Regions from separate parts of the Streptomyces sp. NPDC059852 genome, predicted to be linked through region 1. Evidence: riboswitches for the same ligand, from Rfam matches in the RefSeq annotation. Region 1 holds a riboswitch; each other region holds the start of a gene.
What was found. Region 1 has a riboswitch for cyclic di-AMP ahead of ACFV46_RS04755 (transglycosylase family protein). Riboswitches for the same ligand answer to the same signal wherever they lie in the genome.

Region 1 (7,682 bases):
GTCTTTCTATCGTCTCTGTTCGCTGCGGGCGGCGTCGGCCTTGTCGACGCCCTCCCAGAGGTTCGTGTACCAGGGGCGGTGGGCCGCGCCCAGGTCGGTCCGGGACTGCTTGGCCGCGTCCGGGTCGACGACGACGTAGCCGGTCTCACCCGGCATCACGTAGTGCAGCCGCAGCCGGATCTGCTGCTCGGCGTAGGCGTCGTCCTGCCAGCGGGCCTTGAGGTCGCGCAGCTCCTCGACGCGCCGGGCGGTCTCGGCCTTCTCCCGCTGGAGGTCGGCGATCTCGGCGCGCTGGGAGACGTACTGCCTTATCGGGTACGCCATCGCCACGACGAGGGTGCACACGACCAGCGCGAGCAGCGCGGCGCGTCCGGTGAGCCGGGAGCGCCGGGCCTGCCGCTTGGTCTGGGAGCGGTAGACACGGGCCGCCGTCTGCTCCCCGAGCAACCGGATCCTGGTCGCGGTGGAGAACCGGTCCCGGTCCTTCACGGCCATCTACCGCCTCCGTCTCAACGCGCGTACGTCCCCGCACACGGTACGGGACCGAGTACGGGGACGTACGTACGACGCTTCCTACGGGTGCGTGCCTCAGCCCTTGAAGCGGGGGAACGCGCTGCGGCCGGCGTACACCGCGGCGTCGTCGAGGATCTCCTCGATGCGCAGCAGCTGGTTGTACTTGGCGACGCGCTCGGAGCGGGCCGGGGCACCGGTCTTGATCTGGCCGCAGTTGGTGGCGACGGCCAGGTCGGCGATGGTGACGTCCTCGGTCTCACCGGAGCGGTGGGACATCATGCACTTGAAGCCGTTGCGCTGGGCGAGCTCGACGGCGTCCAGGGTCTCGGTGAGCGAGCCGATCTGGTTCACCTTCACCAGCAGGGCGTTGGCGGCGCCCTCCTCGATGCCGCGGGCGAGGCGCTCGGGGTTGGTGACGAACAGGTCGTCGCCGACGAGCTGGACCTTGTCGCCGAGCTTGTCGGTGATGGTCTTCCAGCCCTCCCAGTCGTCCTCGAACAGCGGGTCCTCGATGGAGACGAGCGGGTACGCGTCGACGAGCTCCGCGTAGTACTCGGTCATCTCGGCCGCCGAGCGGTCCTTGCCCTCGAAGGTGTAGACGCCGTCCTTGTAGAACTCGGAGGCGGCCACGTCGAGGGCGAGGGCGATCTGCTCGCCGGGGGTGTAGCCGGCTTCCTTGATGGCCTCGAGGATGAGGTCGAGGGCCTCGCGGTTGGAGCCGAGGTTCGGGGCGAAGCCGCCCTCGTCGCCGAGGCCGGTGGCCAGGCCCTTGCCCTTCAGAACCTTCTTCAGGGTGTGGTAGACCTCGGCGCCCCAGCGCAGCGCCTCGGAGAAGGACTCCGCGCCGATCGGGGCGATCATGAACTCCTGGATGTCCACGTTGGAGTCGGCGTGCGAGCCGCCGTTCAGGATGTTCATCATCGGCACCGGCAGCAGGTGCGCGTTCGGGCCGCCCAGGTAGCGGAAGAGCGGCAGGTCGCTGGCCTCGGAGGCGGCGTGGGCGACGGCGAGCGAGACGCCGAGGATGGCGTTGGCGCCGAGGGAGCCCTTGTTGTCGGTGGCGTCCAGGTCGAACATGGCCTGGTCGATCAGACGCTGCTCGGTGGCGTCGTAGCCGACGAGCTCCGGGCCGATCTGCTCGATGACGGCGAGGACGGCCTTCTCGACGCCCTTGCCGAGGTAACGGTTGGTGTCACCGTCGCGCAGCTCGATGGCCTCGAAGGCGCCGGTGGAAGCGCCGGACGGGACGGCGGCACGACCCGTGCTGCCGTCGTCGAGGCCGACCTCGACCTCGACCGTGGGATTGCCTCGGGAGTCCAGGATTTCCCGGGCTACGACGACGTCGATGGACGGCACGAGCATCTCCTTCGTGATGTGAAGCCTGTACGCAGCCCGCGGTGGGTGCTGCGAGACGAGCCTAACCGGCTCCGGGGCCTCGGCCGGCGGTCCACCGCTCTGTGGACAGAACCGAGAGCGAATTGTTTCCGAACGGAACAAAAAGCGGGCGCCTACACCACACAGAACCCCGCCCCGGCGCGTACGGGGGAACACGCGCCGGGGCGGGGAGTCTGCGGGGTCCTACTTCAGGTGGAGCTGCTGACCCGGGTAGATCAGGTCGGCGTCCTGGACGATGTCCTTGTTCAGCTTGAAGAGCTTCTCCCAGCCGCCCTTGACGTCGTGGTCCGCGGCGATCGTGCTGAGGGTGTCGCCCTTGACGACCTTGTACTCGCCGTCGCCCTTCTTGACCTTCTTGCCGGTCGGGGTGGTGACGGTCTTGGTGCTCTTCTCGGCGGCCGGACGCTCGGCGGAGCGGGAGGCCGGCTTCTCCTCGGTGGAGCGGGTGCTCTGCTCGCCACCGGTGGCGGAGGAGCCGTTGTAGGCCGCGCCGGACAGGCCGGTGCCGCAGTTCGGCCAGGCACCCTTGCCCTGGCTCGCGAGGACCTTCTCGGCTATCGCGATCTGCTGGGCCTTGGTGGCCTGGTCGGCGGTGGAGGCGTACTGCGTGCCGCCGTAGGCCGCCCAGGTCGAGGCGGAGAACTGCAGGCCGCCGTAGTAGCCGTTGCCGGTGTTGATCGACCAGTTGCCGCCGGACTCGCACTGGGCGACGGCGTCCCACTCGGAGGCGGTGGCGGCCGAGGCGCTGCCGGAGGCCATCAGCGGGCCGGCGACGGCGGCGGCGCCGGTGACGCCGACGACGGCGATGGCGCGGGCGGCCTTGGACGGACGGCGGTGCTTGCCCTTGCTGGAGAACAGCATGGAGAGATCCCCTCACCGACGCCTACGAGGTGAGCTGTCGGGTTCGGGCCGGTTGAGTTGCCCGGTCGCGCAACGCTGGTGCGTGCTGCGCGACTTCACCCCAAGCCGGTTCCGGCCGTCCTCGCCCCGGAGGGCCTCGACTTCCGGACCCGGCGCTTACCTTGGGTCCCCCGCTCCTGCCTACGGCGCTTGACGCGACGACTGTTCCCGTACGGCCGCCGGCAGGATTCGGCGTGACGGCTGTCGGGGCTCGCTCTGGTGGCGAGCGGTCACGACCGTAGACACGCCGCTCGGGGATTTTCAAAGACGATCAAGGCTTCTGAGATCTATCTCTCAGTCCATTCAAAACGGACATTCACCATGAAAGCAGGGCGCGAACTGCCGCTTCCTTTGGCCCCGTTCGGCCGTTATTCGGTGGGGACGTCCAGCGTCTGACCGGGGGCGATGCTGTTCGCGTCGGCACCGATGGCCGCCTTGTTCGCCTCGTACAGCGCGCGCCATCCGCCGTCGACGTCAAGGGAGTCGGCGATGGAGGCCAGCGTGTCGCCCTCGCGGACCCGGTAGGAGGCGTGGCGGCCGGAGGAGCCGGCGGTGGCGTCCTCGGTGCCGGACTCCTCGGCGCTCGCGCCGCGGTGACGTCCGGAACCGGCCGGTGCGTCCTCGATCGCGGCGGTGTCGACGAGGCTCCAGGAGCCTACGCTCTGCACGGAGTTGTCCTGATTGTCGCTCTTGGCCTTCTCCACGGGGGAGCTGTCCGGCGACTCCGGGGCCGTCGCCCCGCCCGTCTTGCCGGCCTTCTCGGACGCATCGGACTTATCAGCCGCAGAGGATGAAGAAGGGGAGGAAGTGGAGCTGTCGGGCGTTTCGGACGAGTCGTCCGGTGACGCGCTCGGCGTGCCCGACGCGTCGCCGGAGGCGGCCGAATCGCCGGAGGAGTCGGAGGATCCGGATGAATCGAGCAAGCCGGACGAGCCGGACACCTCGCTCGGGGAGTCCTCCCCGACCCCGGTGTCGAGGTCGATGGCCCCCGACTTCTTGGTGAGCCCGTGGAGCACCGCACAGGTGCCCCAGGGGCTCGTGCCGCGCTCCGCGAGGATGTCCTGCGCCACGGCGATCTGCTGGGAACGGCTCGCCAGATCCGGGCTGGCGGCGTAGTCGAGACCGCCGAACCTCTCCCAGTCCGTCTGGGTCAACTGGAGCCCGCCGTAGTGCCCGTTGCCCGTGTCGGCGCTCCAGGAGCCGCCGCTCTCGCAGTCGGCGACCTTGTCCCACACGCTGCCGTCCGCCGCGCTCGCGCCCGAGGCGCCGAGGAGCGGGATGGCGATGGCGGAGCCGGTCACTCCGGCAGCGACAAGAAGAGCCGGAGCCTGACGGGGGCGACGGTGACGACCGTTCCCGGAGAGCATGCGGGGACCTTTCGCGAGACAGCGGTGACCAAGGCGCACGGAACCCGCGTGCCTTCGTTGATGGGTGAACGTATAGGCAGACGATCACTTGTCACAAGTTAATGCCGCGCAGATCACGTGAAGATCACAGAGGTGAGCGCGTGTCACGTTTGCGGAGCGGAACGGTTGCCTCCGACCGGGGTGAACTCCACCGGCAGGGTGCGCAGGCCCCGCATGATGAGCCCGCCGCGCCACCTCAACTCGGCCGGGTCGGCGGCCAGTCGCAGGTCCGGGAGCCGGGTGAGCAGGGTGGCCAGGGCCGTCTGCCCCTCCAGCCTGGCCAGCGGGGCGCCGAGGCAGTAGTGGATGCCGTGGCCGTAGCCGAGGTGCTGGTTGTCGCGCCGGCCGAGGTCGAGGACGTCGGGGTCGGCGAACCGCTCCGGGTCACGGTCGGCGGCGGCGAGGACGACGAGCACCGGGTCACCCGCGGCGATGTCCTGTCCGCCGATGGTCAGCGGCTCGGTGGCGAACCGCCAGGTGGCGAGCTCCACCGGCCCGTCGTAGCGCAGCAGTTCCTCGACGCCGGTCTCCAGCAGGGCGGTGTCGTGGGCGGCCAGGGAGTCCTGGAGCCGGGCACGCTGGCCGGGGTGGGTGAGCAGGGCGTAGGTGCCGTTCCCGATGAGGTTGACGGTGGTCTCGAAGCCGGCGAACAGCAGGATGAAGGCCATGGCGGCGGCCTCGTTCTCGGTGAGGTGCTCGCCGTGGTCGGAGGCCCGGATGAGACCGGAGATGAGGTCCTCGTCCGGGGTGGGCGCGCCGGGCAGGGCTTCGCGCTTGCGGTGGATGAGTTCGGCCAGATAGCCGCGCATCTTCTTCACGGACCGGGCCACCCCGCCGCGGGGCCCGCCCTGGTGCCGGATCATCATGCCCGCCCAGTCCCGGAAGTCGTCCTGGTCCTCGCGGGGGACGCCGAGCAGGTCGCAGATGGCGTGGATGGGCAGCGGGAAGGCGAACTCGTGGATGAGGTCGGCCTCCCCCTTCCCGGCGAACCCGTCGATCAGCTGGTCGGTCAGCTCCTGCACGCGGGGCGCGAACGCGGCGACGCGGCGCGGGGTGAACGCCTTGCTGACCAGCCGCCGCAGCCGGGTGTGGTCCGGCGGGTCGATGTTCAGCAGATGCGTCATCAGCTCGGCCTTGCGCTCTCCGGGGATGCCGGTGCGGCCCTTGGCGTGGGCCGGTTCGGCGTGATGGGCCGGGTTCTTGGAGAGCCGGTTGTCGGCGAGCGTCTGCTTGGCGTCGGCGTACCGGGTGACCAGCCAGGCCTCCACCCCGCTGGGCAGCCGGGTCCGGTGCACGGGCGCGTGCTCCCGCAGCCAGGCGTACGCGGGGTACGGGTCGCTGGCGAACTCCCAGGTGAACAGCTCGGGAGCGCCGGGGGCGGGCGCGGGGCGGTGGGGCTGGTCGGTCACGCCCCCGACCGTATCTGCCCTAGGCGGACACGCCCTCCGCGGCCCGGACCGCGTCCCGGTAGGCGCGGGCGGCGACCCGCAGGGCGGCCTCCGGGTCGACGCCGGCCTCCGCGGCCCGCACGGCCGTGGCGAGCAGGTCGTACCCGACGCCCTCCCCCGTCGGCAGCGGGACGTCCAGGCCGGCCGTGCGGACCCGGGACGCCAGCTTCGCCGCGAGGGCGAGGCCCGGCTGGCCGAGCGGGATGCCGTCGGTCACCGACTCCCGCCGCTTCTCCTCGGCCTTCGTCCGCAGCCAGTGCTCACGGACCTCCTCGGGAGTCGTCGCGGTCGCGTCGCCGAAGACATGGGGATGGCGGTGGATGAGCTTGGCCACGATGCCGCCGGCGACGTCGTCGACGGAGAAGGGCGCGTCGGGGTGCTCCTCGGCGATCCGGGCGTGGAAGACGACCTGGAGCAGGACGTCGCCCAGTTCCTCGCGCAGCTCGTCGCGGTCGCCGTCCTCGATCGCCTCGACCAGTTCGTACGCCTCCTCGATGCCGTACTTGGCCAGGCCCTCGTGGGTCTGCCGGGAGGACCAGGGGCACTCGGCGCGGATGCGGTCCATGACCTGGACGAGGTCGAGGAGGCGGGCGCCGGGCAGGTCGTAGGAGGCGGGCAGCAGCTCCAGCTCGGGCATCCGCACCCGGCCGGTGCCGGCGAGACGGGCCAGGCCGTCGGTGAGCGCGGGCTCGCCCTCGCCGGTGGCGACGACCACGGCGGTCCGGCCGCCGGAGCACGCCTCGACCAGCTGCTCGGCGGTCGGGGCGGCCTCGTCGACCGTGATCCCGGCCTCGCGCAGATACGGCAGCTGCGGGTGCGCGCCGTCCGCGCACAGCACCCGGTCGGTCGCGCGCAGCGCCTGCCAGGCCGGCCAGGACAGCAGGCCGGGGGCGACGCGGTGGCTGGTGGTGAGCAGGACGATACGGCCGGGGGCGGCTTCGGGACTGGTTGCGTTCACGCTCCGAACGTAACCCACGCCCCGGGTGCGGCCCTTCGGCCGTCCCCGGACCGGCCGGCTACGCGGGCTGCTGGGGCGCGGTGACCTCGCGCAGCCAGGGGGCCTTGGCGTCCGTGCGGGCGCTCTGGCGGGCGTCCCAGGTGCCGTAGCGGGGGTTGAGGTCGATGTCGAGCTTCTTGGAGGCCGCGGCCAGCGCGTCCCAGAAGGCGGGCTTGCCGGTGTCGGTGCCGAGCGCGGTGGCGAGCTTCTGGGCCTCCAGCTGGAGGCGGAGGTTGTCGTCGAGACGCTGCGGCGGGACGCCGTACTGCTGGAGCCAGGACGTCTCGAGCGCCTTCGCGCCGCCGACCTGCTTCTCCAGGCCGTCCCGCATCTCCTGGACCTCCTTGCGGGTGACGCTCACCCCGCGGTCGAGGGCGGCCCGGTGCAGCACCCGGTCGAGGACCATGGTGTGCAGCACGTCGCGCGGGAGGGTGCCGGACTTGGCGACGACCTGGGCGTAGGCGGCCTCGTCGGGGACGGCCGCGCGCTGGGCGTCGCGTACCTCGCTCACCCGGTTCTCCAGCTGGGCGACGGTGATCCGCTGGTCTCCGACGACGGCGGCCGCGCCCGGATGCGCGTCGCTTCCGCACGCGGTGAGCAGGGGTGCCGCGGCGAGCGCGGCGGAGAGCAGGAGCGCGGTACGACGGCGGCGGTGCAAGGAGACCTCCCGAGGGGCGCTTGTGCGACGGTGCACAAAGTCTTGCGATGATCGATGGTAGGCAGTGGGCAGGCTCTGGCCAACCCATGGGACCAACGATTCACCAGGACTTCCGGCACCGACGCGCCCGCCGGACGGGGCCATGCGGGGCGGATCGTCAGCCGCGCACCTGGCCCAGCCACTGCAGGGTGCGGCGGACCTCCGCGGCGAGGGGATGGGCGGGGCCGTGCAGCCGCTCGACGTCCATCAGGAGCCGCGCCAGGGTGTCGTGGGCGGCGGGCCGGTCCCCGAGGGCGAGCAGGAGGTGCCCGATGCGGCGGCGCACGTCGTGGGCGAGCACGGGGTCGCCGGAGACGTACTGGTTC
Region 2 (7,682 bases), on a different contig from region 1:
TGCTCCAGACCGCGCGCAAGGGCCTGTTCGCCCAGATGGTGGTCGTGCCGCTGCTGCGCCGGCACCGCATCCTCACCCAGGTCTCCGGGGACCACCTGGAGGTCATCAAGCTGATCCCGCCGCTGATCATCGGCGAACGCGAGGTGGACCGGTTCGTCGACGCCTTCACGGACGTCATGGACGACGCCCACAGCGGCGGAGGTCTCATGTGGGACTTCGGCAAGACGCTGATCAAGCAGGCGGTCGCCAACAGGTGAGTGCGGCTCCGCACCGGCTTTGCCTCTGAGGCAATAAATTTGCCCCGGAGGCAAGCCTGCGGCTGAATGGGAGCATGAGCTCTCCCGAGAACCCGCCCGGTGACGGGGCGGCCGGGCCGGCCGAGTCCCTGCCGGCCGTCGCGCCGCAACTGCGGGCCCTGCGCCGCCGGGCGGCCCTCACCCTGGAGGGCGCCGCCCGCGCCGCCGGGCTGTCGGCCGCCCATCTCTCCCGGCTGGAGACCGGCCAGCGGCAGCCGTCGCTGCCGATGCTGCTGGCACTCGCCCGCGTCTACGGTACGACGGTCGGCGAGCTGCTCGGCGAGAGGGTCCCGGACCGGGATGCCGTCGTACGCGCCGCCGACATGGAACCCACCGCCGCCGGCGGCTGGACGTACTGGCAGGCCGGAGTCTCCGGCCGCGGGATGCAGGCCCTCCGCGTCCATGTGCCGTACGGCTCGCAGGGAGACATCGTGCGCGTGCACCCCGGCGAGGAGTGGCTCCACGTCCTCAAGGGACGGCTGCGGCTGCGCCTCGGGGACACCACGCACCGGCTCGCCCCCGGGGACAGCGCGCACTTCGACTCGCTGACCCCGCACCGGCTCGCCGCCGAGGACGACGGCGGTGTCGAGCTCCTGTTCGTCCACACCCTGTTGCAGAGCCCCACGGCCACCCTGTGCCTGGGCCCCACCCCTGGAGTGACGCCATGACCGACATGGAGGAGAAGTTCCCCCGCGCCCTGTGGGTGCGCCTCATCATCTACATCGCGGTGGGGCACGTCTTCGCCGCCTTCATCTACTTCCTCTTCGAGGCCGGCGGCGGGAAGTAGGCGCGCCCCGCGCCCTCAGTCGAGCAGCCGCCCCCGCAGACGCTCCCGCGCCTCGGGGGTGAGCCGCAGGCCCTGCTCCAGGTAGGTGTCGACGTCGCCCCAGGTCTCGTCGATCGTGTCGAAGGCGGCCTGCAGATACTCCGCGCGCGCGTCGAAGAGGGGGCTCAGCAGCTCCATGACCTCCGGCGAGTAGGCCGAGGGGGCGTCGCTGCCGCGCCGCACCTTGTAGCGGCGGTGCTTCTCGTTGGACTTCAGGTAGTCGGCGACGATCGCCTCCCGCTCGACGCCGACGGCGAGCAGGGTCACCGCGATCGACAGGCCGGCGCGGTCCTTGCCGGCCGCGCAGTGCATCAGCGCCGGAACGCTGTCCTCCACCAGGGAGCGCAGCACCTGGGCGTGCTCACCGGTGCGCTCCGTGACGATGGAGCGGTAGGAGGCGATCATCCGGGCCGCGCCCTTGCCGTCCGCCAGGATCTCCCGCAGCTGGTCGAGATCGCCGTCGCGGACCATCTTCCAGAACTCCGCGCCGTCCGCCGGGTCGGACAGCGGCAGGTTCACATTGCGGACGCCCGGCAGCTCGACGTCCGGGCCCTCCAGCCTCTGGTCCGCCGCGTTGCGGAAGTCGAAGATCGTGTGCAGTCCCAGCGAGCCGAGGAAGGCGGCGTCCTCGGCGGTGGCGTGGGCGAGGTGGCCGCTGCGGAACAGCACGCCGTGCCGCACCCGTCGTCCGTCCACGGTGGGCAGGCCGCCCACGTCGCGGAAGTTGCGCACACCGGCCAGCTCGGGCTCGGTCGACGGGATCTGCTGCGTCACGGGGGCTCCTCCCGGTCGGCCCCGCCGGCGCGGCTCGGCGGTGAGGCCGGCGAGGTGCGCCTCCGACGATACGACATGGCTGTCTGCGCCAATCACTTGTCCACAGGCGACAGCTCGGGAGTAATAGCCTGAAACGGACGAAGTAGTCGTATGTCGGTATTGCCCATGCCGGAAAATCGCCCGCGTCACATCTGGGCTTTCTGTCCGAATTGATGCCTTCACTCCAACTCGCTCCGTAATAAGGAAAGCTGGAGCAGCGTCACGTGAGGAGCGTCATACCGGTGACGGTGCGTCGCCCGTCATGTTCACGTAATCGGCCTTCCTTTCATGGGGATTCGAGGATGGCGGCCCCTTCGAAATGCACGCAGGGTGACCGGTGAATCCCGTAAGGGATCAAGCCGAACGCATTCGGGCGGAACCCCTCACTTGTTCCCATGCGTCCTTCTCGCTTACGTTCGCCACCAATCCGGACGGACGCCGAATCCTGCCGCCGACCGGAATCCGCGCACACTCACCCGTACACGGCAGGAGCGGGGGACCCACAGGTACGTCGCCTGTTCCGGTCCCGGAACAGGCTCGGGGTCAAGTCGCGTCCCGACGCGGCCGGGCATCTCCAGCCCGCACCCGACAGCTCACCTCGCAGGCGCCGGAGAGGAATTCGCCATGCCCGCGAAGGGTAAGCATCGCCGTCCCAAGTCCCTGCGTCTCACCCGCACGATCGCCGTCGCCGGAACCGGTGGCGCCGCTCTCGCGCTGCCGCTGATCGGGGCCACCGGCGCCCACGCCGCGACCGGCCAGTCCGCCCCGGACAAGACGGTCCAGTCCGTCCAGGCCGCCGCCGAGAAGGCCCCGGCGCAGAAGACCTCCACCCAGACGCGCACCTACGAGGTGAAGCGCGGCGACTACCTGGCGAAGATCGCCGACGAGCAGGACGTCCGCGGCGGCTGGAAGAAGCTGTACGCCGACAACCGCCAGGCCGTCGGCGCCGACCCGTCGCTCATCCACCCGGGTCTGAAGCTCTCGATCGGCAAGAAGGCCGCGACCGCCGCGCCCAAGGCGTCGGCTCCGTCCACCGCGCCGTCCAAGCCGTCCGCGAAGCCCGCCGCGCCGAAGAAGGCCGCGACGGCCGCCCAGAGCGCGGACGCGACGAGCACCGTCAACGGCTTCACCGCCCCGGTGTCCACCGCCGCCGTCGGCACCTCGTACAAGGTGGCGGGCAGCATGTGGTCCAGCGGCTACCACACCGGCGTGGACTTCTCCGCCGCCACCGGCACCCCCCTGAAGGCGGTCGGCGCCGGCACCGTCGTCTCCGCCGGCTGGGGCGGCGCCTACGGCAACCAGGTCGTCATCCGGCTCGCCGACGGCTACTACGCCCAGTACGCCCACCTGTCCTCGCTGTCCGTCTCCAGCGGCCAGACGGTGACCGCGGGCCAGCAGATCGGCCTCTCCGGCGCGACCGGCAACGTCACCGGCCCGCACCTGCACTTCGAGATCCGCACGACGCCCGACTACGGCTCGGACGTGGACCCGGTGGCCTACCTCCGCTCCAAGGGCGTCGCCATCGGCTGACCGCCCCACCGCACGGCGCGCACCTCCCTGACACGCATGCGCACCACCTGCCTGACACGCAGCCGAAGGCCGGACCCTGATCCCCGGGTCCGGCCTTCGGTGTGTCCTGAGCTCCACGCGCGGCGTTTCGGCGGTCAACGCCCCCGCGAGGAGCGGTATTCCGGGTTTGGTGAAGGCTTTGGCAGTGGCTTATCTCACCGCTCGTCAACCCTTTCCTACGGTCGCGTAGGTCACATCGGAAGGTGAATCATGTCCCGACGTGGCAGACGATTCGAAGAGTGACAGCAGAAGAGTGATCGGGTCGTACGTCGCGGTGGGGGACAGCTTCACCGAGGGCGTCGGCGACCCCGGCCCCGACGGGGCGTTCGTCGGCTGGGCCGACCGGTTCGCGGTCCTTCTGGCCGACCGGCGTCCCGAGGGCGACTTCCGGTACACGAACCTCGCCGTGCGCGGCAGACTGCTCGACCAGATCGTGGCGGAACAGGTCCCCAAGGTCGTCGAACTCGCCCCGGACCTGGTGTCGTTCTGCGCGGGTGGCAACGACATCCTGCGGCCCGGCACCGACCCCGACGAGGTGGCCGAACGGTTCGAACGGGCCGTCGCCCGGCTCGCCTCGGCGGCGGGCACGGTCATGGTGACGACGGGCTTCGACACCCGTGGCGTGCCCGTGCTGAAGCACCTGCGCGGCAAGATCGCCACCTACAACGGGCACGTCCGCGCCATCGCCGACCGCTACGGCTGCCCGGTGCTCGACCTGTGGTCCCTGAAGACCGTCCAGGACCGTCGGGCCTGGGACAGCGACCGGCTCCACCTCTCTCCCGAGGGGCACACGCGCGTGGCGCTGCGCGCGGGCCAGGTCCTCGGCCTTGAGGTCCCGGCCGACCCGGACCAGCCCTGGCCGCCGCTCCCGCCCCGCGGGACGCTGGAGATCCGGCGCGACGACGTCCAGTGGGCGCGCGAGTACCTGGTCCCGTGGATCGGGCGGCGCCTGCGCGGGGAGTCGTCGGGCGACCATGTGATCGCCAAGGGCGCGCTCTCGGCGTACGACATCAAGATGCGCATCGAGTCGGTGGCCTGAGCCCGGCGGCCCGGCCGGGGGACGGCGGGGCCGCCCGGGACCGTTCCGGTCGCGGGCGGCCGCTCACCGTGCCGAGGCGGTCAACGCCGTCCGCTCCAGGCCCAGCTCCCGGGCCAGCGCCTCGTCCACCCACTCCTGGGCCCGCGCGCGGGACAGCGACCCGGGATACGACGTCAGCTGGACGGCGAGACCGTCGAGGAGGGCGGTCAGGCGCAGCGCGGCGGCCGCCGGGTCCGGGCAGCTGAACTCGCCCGCGGCCACGCCCTCCTCGAGGACCCCGGCGAGGGCGCTCTTCCACTGCCGGTCGAGCTCGCGCGTGACCTCCCGCAGGGCCGGTTCGCGCAACGCGGCCGCCCAGCCCTCGATCCACAGCCGCCAGCCCTTGGCGTGACCGGTCGGCGCGTACCAGCGCACGGCCGCTCGCAGCCGCCGTACCGCCGTCGTCCGGCGGCCCAGAATCCCGCGCAGCCGCGTCAGGTCGCCCTCGGCTGCGTGCGCGAACGCGGCCGCGACCAGCTTCTCCTTGGTGTCGAAGTGGTAGAGCACCAGCGCGTTGCTCACCCCGAGCGCCGAGGCGACGTCGGCGATCCTGACCGCCGCCACACCCCGCGCCTCTATCTGCTCCACGGCGGCCCGCAGCAGGTCCGCCCGCCGCTCCGCCACGCTCAACCGCACTCTCGCCCTCGCCACGCCGTCACCCTACGGCTCGGGCCGCCCCGTCCTCGGCGCGGCCGCCCGGGGACGCGGCTCCCCGTCAGCGGTGCCAGCCGAACCGTTCGGTGATCACGGGGAGCCGGTCGGCCGCGAGGGCGTGCGCGGCGGCCCGCGGTGTCGTGCCGTCGGCCTCCGCGCGGGCCAGCGTGCGGTCGGTCAGCGCCCGCATCGCACGCCGCGTGTGGGCGAACGCCTCGTCGGCGTCCGGGCCGATGTCCCCGAACAGCGTCCACCACCACCAGGCGTTGGTGGCCGAGTTGACGACGACGTCCGGCAGCACGGTGACCCCCCGCGCGGTCAGCAGCAGCTCCGCCTCCGGACGCACGGGCATGTTCGCCGCCTCGGCGATCCAGCGGGCGCTGATCCGGTCCTGGTTGGCGGTGTCCACCGCGTACGACACCGCCGCCGGCACCAGGACCTCCGCCTCGGTCGACAGCCAGGCGTCGCCCGGCAGTTCACGGTCGCCGGGGCGCAACGCCGCGCGGTCCACCGTGCCGTGGCCGTCCCGCGCCGCCAGCAGCGCCTCCACGTCCAGCCCGGCCGGGTTGGCGACGGTCCCCTTGATGTCGGCGACGGCCACCACGGTCAGCCCCGCGCGCGCGAGGAACCGCGCGGTGGCCCCGCCCATCGTGCCCAGGCCCTGCAGGGCGACCCGGGTCCGCCAGCGCGGCACCCCGGCCCGGTCCAGCGCGGTGAGCACCGACTCGGCCACGCCGCAGCCGCCCACCAGCTCGTCGAGCCCGATGCCGTCGACGTCCACCGCGAACGCCTCGGCCAGCCGGCGGCGGGCGGCGGCCTCGTCGTCCAGCAGCGGGTACACCGCCTGCACGGACGACACCAGCCCCGCCTCCCGGGCCGCCCGGTCGACGACGTCCTGGCTGAGCCCCAGGTCCTCGCCCGTGGTCCACAGCGTCTCGACGTACGGCCGCATCGCGCGCAGGTAGCGCACCAGCAGCCCGTACGCCTGCGGGTCGCGGGGATCGCAGTCGATGCCGCCCTTGGCGCCGCCCAGCGGGACGTACCGGGCGTCCGGGTCGTAGTGCAGGGCCTCCTTGAGGGTCATGCCCGCGGCCAGCCCGGCGATCTCCTCCAGCGTGCAGCCCGGCCGCATCCGCAGTCCGCCGCTGGAAACGCCCCGCACCAGCCGGTCCACCACCAGGAAGCCCTGGCGGCCCGTGACGTGGTCGGTCCAGGTGAGGGACAGGAAGGGCGAGGTCATGCGAACTCCGGGATCGGCGGCGGTCTGCGCGGTCGTCCGCGAGATGACGGAGGCGCCCGGGCGGCCGGGAGAGCCGCATAGCTCCTGAACGACGGGTCAGTATCACGACGAAGGCAAGGACATGTCAACGCATGCGGTGCGTTTCGCCGCCGGACCCCGGGAACGAACGCCGCCGACCCGGCGTTCGGGAGGACAGGGGCTGTCAGCCGTGATCGCGGGGGACCGTCGGCATGGCCGCCCATAATGGAAGCCTCACCGACTCCACCTGGAGGTACCGTGGCCGGTTCCCGATTCCCGAGCGCCGGGCTGAGCGTCCTGCGGCCCACGGCCTTCGGCGTGGACCCCGGCGGTGAGCGCATGGCGCGCATCCGCAGATCGCCGCACTTCCGCGACGGCGTGTTCCAGAACCCCGGCGGGACGGCCCGGACCAGACCCTCCGGCTCGATGCTGGAGTTCGCGAAGGTCTTCTTCGACAAGGACACCCGGCCGCTGCGCACACCCAACGGCACCGTGCCGGTGCACCCCACCACCTACGCCGACCTCGCCAAGCCCCCCGCCACGGGACTGCGCCTGACCTGGATGGGGCACTCCAGCATCCTCGCCGAGATCGACGGGCACCGCGTGCTGTTCGACCCCGTGTGGGGCGAGCGCTGCTCGCCGTTCCCGTTCGCGGGGCCCAGGCGGCTGCATCCCGCGCCCCTCCCGCTCGCCGCGCTCGGCCCGGTCGACGTCGTCGTCATCTCGCACGACCACTACGACCACCTCGACCTCCCCACGATCAAGGCGCTGGCCGGCACCGACACCCTCTTCGCCGTCCCGCTCGGCGTCGGCGCGCACCTCGAGCACTGGGGCGTCCCCGCCGACCGGCTCCGCGAACTGGACTGGCACGAGACGACGGAGATCGGCGGTCTCACCCTCACCGCCACCCCCGCCCGCCACTTCTGCGGCCGCGGGCTGCGCAACACCCAGCACACGCTCTGGGCGTCCTGGGTCGTCGCCTCGCGGGATCACCGGATCTACCACAGCGGCGACACCGGCTACTTCGACGGCTTCCGGGACATCGGCGCCGCGCACGGGCCCTTCGACGCCACGATGATCCAGGTCGGCGCCTACTCCGACTTCTGGCCGGACATCCACATGACGCCCGCCGAGGGCGTCCGCAGCCACCTCGATCTGCAGGGGGGCGCCCCCGGCGGGGTGCTCCTG
Region 3 (7,682 bases), on a different contig from region 1:
CAGGCGGACATCCGGCTGACCTGCGTCGGCAGCAGGTTGTTCGCCGCGCGCAAGACCGCCGAGCCCGACCAGATCGACGGACGGTACGGCGACACCGGGCACCCCTGGGAGCCGGTCCCGGTGCCGGACCGCATCGGCAAGTCGGTGCACGAGTACGTCACGCTGGCCGGACTGGCGTACGCCGCCTTCGACTTCGCGGAGGACGAGGACGGCATCTGGTGGTTCCTGGAGTGCAACCAGGGGGGCCAGTTCGGCTTCGTCGAGCTGGAGACCGGGCAGCCGATCGCGGCCGCGATCGCCGACTGGCTGGCCCTGCAGCGCCGGCCCGACCGGCGCGGCCCGGAAGGCCGCCACTGACCTCTTCCACGACCGCCGAAGGCGTCCCCGACGGATCAGCCCCGCTCCGCCCCACCCGGTGGAGGCGGGGCGGTCGTCGTACGGCGCCGGGGTGACGCCGCCTCAGGCGGGGCGGATCGCGCTGTGGATCGCGGCCTCTCCGGCGTACTGGACGGACTCCTCGCGGATGACGGTGCCGGGGCCCGGGGCGTGGATCATCATGCCGTTGCCGGAGTAGATGCCGACGTGCCCCGCGTGGTACAGGACCAGGTCGCCGGGCTCCAGGTGGGTCAGGGCGACGCCCTGCCCGGCGGTGGCCTGCTCCTGGGCGGTACGGGGGAGCGCGATACCGGCGGCCTTCCAGGCGGCCTGGGTGAGTCCGGGGCCGTCGAAGGTGTTCGGTCCGGTCGTACCCCAGACACACGGCTTGCCGATCTGCGCCCGCGCGAACTCCAGCGCCCTCAGCGCCCGGCTGTCCTGCGGTGCCGGCATGGGCGCGGCAGGGGCCGGAGCGGCGGCGGGGTAGGCCCCGGTCGCGGCCGCCGCCGGGTAGCTCCCACTCTGCGTGACGGCCGGGAAGCCACCGGTCTGGTCGACCAGAGGGAAGCCGCCGGTCTGGTCGACCAGGGGGAAGCTCCCGGTCTGGTCGACCACGGGGAAGCTCCCGGTCTGGTCGACCATCGGGAAGCTGCCGGTCTGTGCGACGGCGGGAAAACTCCCTGTCTGGTCGACCATGGGGAAGCTCCCCGTCTGCCCGACGGCGGGGAAGCTCCCCGTCTGGACAGCCGGGGCGAACCCGGCGTCCGGCGCGGCGAACCCGGCGTCCGGCGCGGCGAGAGCCTGAGGGGCATTCAACTGCGCACCCGACACGAACGAGGCGTCCGCGGGAGCCGTCGTCCCCGGAGGAACCGTCGTCATGTCGGCAGGGCTCTGCGCCTCCAGGGCGTCCCACCGGCTCTGCGCCGCGGGCGGGAACGGCGCCGGGGCGGCCGCGGGGGCCTCCAGCGCCGGGGTGGTGCGCCCGGCGCGAGCGGTCAGCAGCTCGCGCGCCTGCGCCAGCTTGCGCTGGCTGCGCTCCTTGCCGGCGCGCAGCGTGGACCGCTGGTCCGCCTCCGGCTGCGCGGTGGCCGGGGCCGGCAGCGCGAGGGCGCCCCCGGACTCCAGGGCCGGCGTGGCAGCCGCGGGCAGCGCCGCGACAGGACCCGCGGTGAGCTCACCCACGGCCGCAGGGCGAGCGGTCCCGGCGGGCAACTCGGCGAGGGGCGCGCCCGATCCGGCGGGCAGCTCCAGGGCGGTGCGGCCGGATATCTCCCGTGCCCCGTCACCGCCCGACGGGCGTGCGGACCGGGCCGGGGCGGACCGCTCCGGTGCCCGGTCCTTCGGCAGCACGGCCGGAACCGTCGGGCCCAGCTTGGACCGGGCGACGTCGAACCACTGCCGGGCCACCTCGTCGAGCGCGGCCGAGCCCCGGCCGCCGTCACGCCCCGAGGCCGCCGGGGCGCCCGCACGATTGCGCGGTCCCGTCGACGAGGCGCGGGTGGCGTTGAAGGTCCCGGTGTCGGTCTCGGCCCGGTCGTACAGCGAGCTGACCCGCCGGCTGACCTCCTCGCGGCTCGGTCCCTCGTCCGCCTGGGCGGCACCGGCCGACTGGCCGAGGAGGGCCACCGAGGTGAGGGCTGCTGCCGAGGCGAGCGCGGAGTTGCGCATACCGGTGCGTTCCGGCGCCATGGGCGACGTGCTCCTTCCGTACTCCGCCTACCGAGTTAGCTGACGGGTTCGGGCGTTCGCGTCGGAAGGTGTGCCCTACGACCCGGCCCGTCACGGCCTCAGGTCGATTCACCCCATGGTTCGGTTGGGTCCCCGGCTCCGCGGCCCCGCAGGGCACGCCGACTCGGCGGAGGGCGCTCGTCCCGGCGGGGTTCGCCGGAGTTCAACGCGCGTCCTGAGCCAGTAACTTAGCCAACTTGTGTGCCTGCAGTGAAGATTGACGTGTGAAATGTCCGATACGTTTTTGTGACCTTCGACGCTGCCGGTCGCGGTGAGGCCGCACTGCGGCACGGCGCGCCCGCGCGACCACGGACGGTAGCCGCGCGGGCGCCCCGCAAAGGTCTTGCTCCGCTCGACGAAACACGCCACACTGGTACCGAACGAATGGTCGGTTGGGAAGCGGGAGCGATGACGACCTCACACTCCACCGAGGCGCCCCCACAAGGGCCGCTTGAGGGGCACTTCGACGCGACGATCGCGCGCGACCAGCGCATCGAGCCGCGGGACTGGATGCCGGACGGCTACCGCAACACACTGATCCGGCAGATCGCGCAGCACGCCCACTCCGAGATCATCGGCATGCAGCCGGAGGGGGAGTGGATCACCAAGGCGCCCTCGCTGCGCCGCAAGGCGATCCTCTTCGCGAAGGTGCAGGACGAGGCCGGTCACGGCCTGTACCTGTACTCGGCCGCCGAGACCCTGGGCGCCGACCGCGCCGATCTGACCGACCGGCTCATCGAGGGCCGCCAGAAGTACTCCTCGATCTTCAACTACCCCACGATGAGCTTCGCCGACGTCGGCGTGATCGGCTGGTTCGTGGACGGCGCCGCGATCTGCAACCAGGTGCCGCTGTGCCGCAGCTCCTACGGGCCGTACGCGCGCGCGATGGTGCGGATCTGCAAGGAGGAGTCGTTCCACCAGCGGCAGGGCTACGAGCTGCTGATGACGATGATGCGTGGCACCGAGGCCCAGCGGGAGATGGTCCAGGACGCCGTGAACCGCTGGTGGTGGCCCTCCCTGATGATGTTCGGCCCGCCCGACGACTCCTCGCCCAACTCCGCCCGCTCGATGGCCTGGAAGATCAAGCGGCACAGCAACGACGAGCTGCGCCAGCGCTTCGTCGACATGACGGTCCCGCAGGCCGAGAAGCTCGGCGTCACCCTGCCCGACCCCGAGCTGCGCTGGAACGCCGAGCGCGGCCGTCACGACTTCGGCACGCCCGACTGGGACGAGCTGATGCGGGTCATCAAGGGGGACGGCCCGTGCAACGCACAGCGGATGGAACGACGCAGGAGCGCCCATGAAGAGGGCGCCTGGGTGCGGGAGGCGGCCACCGCCCACGCGGCCAAGCAGGCCGCCCGCGCGGAGAAGGGAGCGGTGGCATGAGCACCGGAAAGCAGGACTGGCCGCTGTACGAGGTGTTCGTCCGGGGCAAGCGCGGGCTGAACCACGTCCACGTCGGCTCGCTGCACGCCGCCGACGACCGGATGGCCCTGACCCACGCCAGGGACCTCTACACCCGGCGCAACGAGGGCGTCAGCATCTGGGTCGTGCGCTCCGAGCACATCGCCGCCTCCACCCGCGACGAGAAGGACCCGTTCTTCGCGCCCAGCGCCGACAAGGTCTACCGCCACCCGACCTTCTACGACATCCCCGACGACGTCCCCCACATCTGAAGGAGAGGGCATGAGTGACGACCACGTCTATCTGACCCTCGCCGAGGGACACGAGGACGACACCCGCTGGGCCTACGGGACCGGCTTCGAGGACCCGCTGCACGGCGTGGACACGACCGTCCCGGACGACGTCGACGCCGCCGAGCTGGCCGCCCTGTGCGTCGCGCTCGGCGACGACGCGCTCGTCTCGGCGCAGCGCCTGGGGGAGTGGGTCACCCGCGCGCCCGAGCTGGAGGAGGAGGTCGCGCTCGCCAACATCGGCCTCGACCTGCTCGGCCAGGCCCGGCTGCTGTACTCCCGCGCCGGCCAGACCGACGGCACCGGACGCGACGAGGACGCGTACGCCTACTTCCGCGACGCCGCCGACTTCCGCAACGTCCGCCTCGCCGAACTGCCCAACGGCGACTTCGCGTTCAGCATCGTGCGGCTGCTGGTGCTGTCCAGCTGGCGGCTCGCGCAGTTCGAGCGGCTGGCGTCCCACCCCGACCCGGTGCTCTCGGCGATCGCCGCGAAGGGCGCCAAGGAGCTGCGCTACCACCGGCAGTACGCCGCCGAGTGGGCGGTCCGCCTGGGCGACGGCACCGAGGAGTCCCACCGCCGGATGCGCCGCGCGCAGGAACAGGTGGCGCCCTACCTGGGCGAGCTGTTCACCGCGTTCGACGTACGGCAGGAGGTCGTCGGTGACCTGAAACAGGTCACCGACGCGGCCGGACTGCCCATGCCCGTGTACCGCCCGCTGCCCGGCTGCGGACGCGAGGGCGAGCACACCGAGCACCTCGCCCCGCTCCTCGCCGAGCTGCAGGGCGTCGCCCGCGCGCACCCGGAGGCGACATGGTGACGACCCTGCTCGACGCCCGGCGCGCCCGGCACATCGCCGCCCAGGTGCCGGACCCCGAGCTGCCCATGCTCACCCTCGCCGACCTGGGCGTCCTGCGGGACGTCGAGACGACCGAGGACGGCACGGTCGTGGCGAGCCTGACCCCGACCTACTCGGGCTGCCCGGCGATGGCCGAGATGCGGGCGGACGTCGCGGCGCGCCTGCGGGCGGCGGGGTACCCGCGCGTGGAGATCCGCACCGTGCTCGACCCGCCGTGGAGCAGCGACTGGATCACCCCGGCCGGCCGCGCCAAGCTCGCCGAGCACGGCATCGCCCCGCCCGGCCCCGCGCCGCGCGGCGGCCCCGTCGCCCTCGTGCTGTCACCGACCCGGCACGCCGTGGCCTGCCCGCGCTGCGGCTCGGCGGACACCGAGGAGACCTCCCGGTTCGCCGCCACGTCCTGCAAGGCGCTGTGGCGCTGCCGCGCCTGCAAAGAGCCGTTCGAGTACGTCAAGGAGATCTGATGGAAGGCCTCAGGGAAGCACAGACGGCCGCCGCGCCCCGCCCGCGCGTCCGCCGCCGTCCGGCCTTCCACCGGCTGCGGGTCGCCTCCGTGCGGCCGCTGTGCTCGGACGCGGTCGCCGTCGGCTTCGACATCCCGGACGAGCTGGCCGAGGAGTTCGCGTTCGCCCCCGGGCAGTCGCTGACGCTGCGGCGCGAGATCGAGGGCCGCGACGAGCGGCGGTCGTACTCGATCTGCTCGCCCGTGGGCGCCCGGCCGCGCATCGGCGTCCGGGTCGTGCCCGGCGGGCTGTTCTCGTCCTGGCTGGTCCACGATGTGCGGCCCGGCGACGTCGTGGAGGTGATGGCCCCCACCGGCGCCTTCACCCCCGACCTGTCGACCCCCGGCCACCACGTGCTGATCGCGGCGGGCTCCGGCATCACCCCGATGGTGTCCATCGCCGAGTCCGTCCTGGCCGCCGACGAGCGCTCGAAGGTCACCCTCCTCTACGGCAACCGCCGCACCGACACGGTGATGTTCGCCGACGAGCTCGCCGACCTGAAGGACCTGTACCCGGCGCGCTTCCAGCTCGCCCACGTGCTCTCCCGCGAGCCCCGCGAGGCCGAGGTGCTGTCCGGCCGGATCGACGCCGAACGGCTCGGCACGCTCGTCGAGGCACTGGTCGACGTGGAGAGCGCCGACCACTGGTGGCTGTGCGGGCCCCACGGCATGGTGCGGGACGCGCAGCGGGTGCTGGCGGGCCTCGGTGTCCCGGACGACCGGGTCCACCAGGAGCTGTTCTACGCCGACGACGAGCCGGTGCGCGAGGCGCGGCACGTGGACGCCGGGCCGGAGGGGCCCGTCAGCCAGGTCACCATTACCCTCGACGGGCGCTCCACCACGGCGGCCCTGCCGCGGGACCGGACTCTGCTGGACGGCGCCCAGCTCACCCGGCCCGACCTGCCGTTCGCCTGCAAGGGCGGCGTCTGCGGCACCTGCCGGGCCCTCGTCACCGACGGCAAGGCGGACATGCGGCGCAACTTCGCGCTGGAGACGGCCGAGGTCGACGCCGGATACGTGTTGACCTGCCAGTCGTACCCGGTCTCCGAGTCGCTGACCGTGGACTACGACAGCTGACGGACGCCGAAGCGCCCCGGTGACCGCCTCCACGCGGTCACCGGGGCGCTCTCACATGGCGATCAGGCGTCCTTCGCGGCCCGCTCGGCGTCCCGCTCGCGCAGCCGGGCCGCCTCCTTGCGGACCTCGGCCTGGGTGGCCCGCTCCTTGACCAGCCACTCGGGCTGCTCCTGCTTCAGGGCCTCGATCTGCTCGGTGGTCAGAGCCTCGGTGACACCGCCGCGGGCGAGGCCCGCGATGGACACGCCCAGCTTCTGCGCGACGACCGGGCGTGGGTGCGGGCCGTCGCGCCGCAGGTCACGCAGCCACTGCGGCGGGTCGGCCTGGAGCGCGTTCAGCTCCGCGCGCGTGACCACGCCCTCCCGGAACTCGGCGGGGGTGGCTTCGAGGTACACACCCAGCTTCTTCGCCGCGGTGGCGGGCTTCATGGACTGGGTGGTGTGGTGCGACGTCATGGGGTCCAGGGTATCCACCGGGTGAACCTCCCCCGACCACGGCCGGTAACCTGGCCAGGTGACAGGCTCGGCGGCACCCTCCTCGTTCCGGCTCGCGTACGTCCCGGGAGTGACACCCGCGAAATGGGTGCGGATCTGGAACGAACGCTTCCCCGACGTCCCCCTCACCCTGCACGCGGCGACCGCCGCCGAGGCGCCCGAGCTGCTGCGGGACGGCGGCGCCGACGCCGGCTTCGTCCGGCTGCCGGTCGACCGGGAGTTCTTCAGCGCGATCCCGCTGTACACCGAGGCCACGGTGGTCGTCGTCCCCAAGGACCACGTCATCTCCGCCGTCGAGGAGGTGACCATGGAGGACCTGGCCGACGAGGTGGTCTTCCACCCCCTGGACGACGTCCTCGGCTGGGAGCAGCCGCCCGGCCGACCGGGATTCGAACGGCCCGCGACCACCGCCGATGCCGTGGAACTGGTCGCGGCCAATGTCGGCCTGCTCGTCGTCCCCCAGTCGCTGGCCCGCCTCCACCACCGCAGGGACCTCACCTACCGCACCCTGGCCGACGCCCCGCAGTCGAGCGTCGCCCTGTCCTGGCCGCAGGAGGCGACCACCGACCTGGTCGAGGACTTCATCGGGGTGGTGCGCGGCCGCACGGTCAACAGCACCCGCGGCCGTACGACCTCGCAGGCCCCGGCCGCCAAGGAGCAGCCCCGGCGCAAGCGCCCCGAGTCCGGCGGTGCCGCCCGCGGCCGGTCCGGCGGCGCCGGCGGCCGCCGCGGCGCCACAGGCGGCGGCAAGGGCTCCAAGGGCGGCGCCCCCCGCGGCGGCAAGCCGCGGCGCCGGTCCTGAGTCACGCCCCTCCTGGCTACGCCACCCCGCGCAGCCAGGCGTAGGCCGAGCGGGCCGTGAACTCCTCCTGGCCGCCGCGCACCAGCAGCCCCGCCGTCGCGAACTGCGGTGAGTCGGCCCCGGCGGCCACATAGGGCACGGCAATACAGCG

Region 2: linked by a shared signal. The riboswitch ahead of ACFV46_RS14760 (peptidoglycan DD-metalloendopeptidase family protein) and the one ahead of ACFV46_RS04755 (transglycosylase family protein) in region 1 are both predicted to bind cyclic di-AMP.
Region 3: linked by a shared signal. The riboswitch ahead of ACFV46_RS08520 (C40 family peptidase) and the one ahead of ACFV46_RS04755 (transglycosylase family protein) in region 1 are both predicted to bind cyclic di-AMP.

The regions. Positions count from the first base shown of each region.
Region 1 is NZ_JBHWJK010000003.1:87,286-94,967, forward strand. Features, by position in the region: gene ACFV46_RS04745 (septum formation initiator family protein) at 7-495, opposite strand; gene eno (phosphopyruvate hydratase) at 589-1,869, opposite strand; gene ACFV46_RS04755 (transglycosylase family protein) at 2,092-2,769, opposite strand; cyclic di-AMP (ydaO/yuaA leader) riboswitch at 2,774-2,967, opposite strand; gene ACFV46_RS04760 (transglycosylase family protein) at 3,177-4,175, opposite strand; gene ACFV46_RS04765 (cytochrome P450) at 4,319-5,623, opposite strand; gene ACFV46_RS04770 (nucleoside triphosphate pyrophosphohydrolase) at 5,643-6,620, opposite strand; gene ACFV46_RS04775 (SurA N-terminal domain-containing protein) at 6,679-7,317, opposite strand; gene ACFV46_RS04780 (protein kinase) at 7,475-7,682, opposite strand, start outside.
Region 2 is NZ_JBHWJK010000009.1:197,161-204,842, forward strand. Features, by position in the region: gene ACFV46_RS14740 (aspartate aminotransferase family protein) at 1-257, shown strand, start outside; gene ACFV46_RS14745 (helix-turn-helix domain-containing protein) at 332-964, shown strand; gene ACFV46_RS14750 (DUF6126 family protein) at 961-1,083, shown strand; gene ACFV46_RS14755 (tyrosine-protein phosphatase) at 1,099-1,896, opposite strand; cyclic di-AMP (ydaO/yuaA leader) riboswitch at 2,362-2,555, shown strand; gene ACFV46_RS14760 (peptidoglycan DD-metalloendopeptidase family protein) at 2,560-3,465, shown strand; gene ACFV46_RS14765 (SGNH/GDSL hydrolase family protein) at 3,758-4,543, shown strand; gene ACFV46_RS14770 (TetR/AcrR family transcriptional regulator) at 4,607-5,206, opposite strand; gene ACFV46_RS14775 (Glu/Leu/Phe/Val dehydrogenase dimerization domain-containing protein) at 5,298-6,476, opposite strand; gene ACFV46_RS14780 (MBL fold metallo-hydrolase) at 6,753-7,682, shown strand, end outside.
Region 3 is NZ_JBHWJK010000005.1:113,058-120,739, reverse strand. Features, by position in the region: gene tgmB (ATP-grasp ribosomal peptide maturase) at 1-357, shown strand, start outside; gene ACFV46_RS08520 (C40 family peptidase) at 460-2,064, opposite strand; cyclic di-AMP (ydaO/yuaA leader) riboswitch at 2,073-2,243, opposite strand; gene paaA (1,2-phenylacetyl-CoA epoxidase subunit PaaA) at 2,512-3,489, shown strand; gene paaB (1,2-phenylacetyl-CoA epoxidase subunit PaaB) at 3,486-3,779, shown strand; gene paaC (1,2-phenylacetyl-CoA epoxidase subunit PaaC) at 3,790-4,617, shown strand; gene paaD (1,2-phenylacetyl-CoA epoxidase subunit PaaD) at 4,611-5,120, shown strand; gene paaE (1,2-phenylacetyl-CoA epoxidase subunit PaaE) at 5,120-6,235, shown strand; gene ACFV46_RS08490 (DUF5997 family protein) at 6,298-6,690, opposite strand; gene ACFV46_RS08485 (LysR family substrate-binding domain-containing protein) at 6,749-7,531, shown strand; gene ACFV46_RS08480 (HAD family hydrolase) at 7,548-7,682, opposite strand, start outside.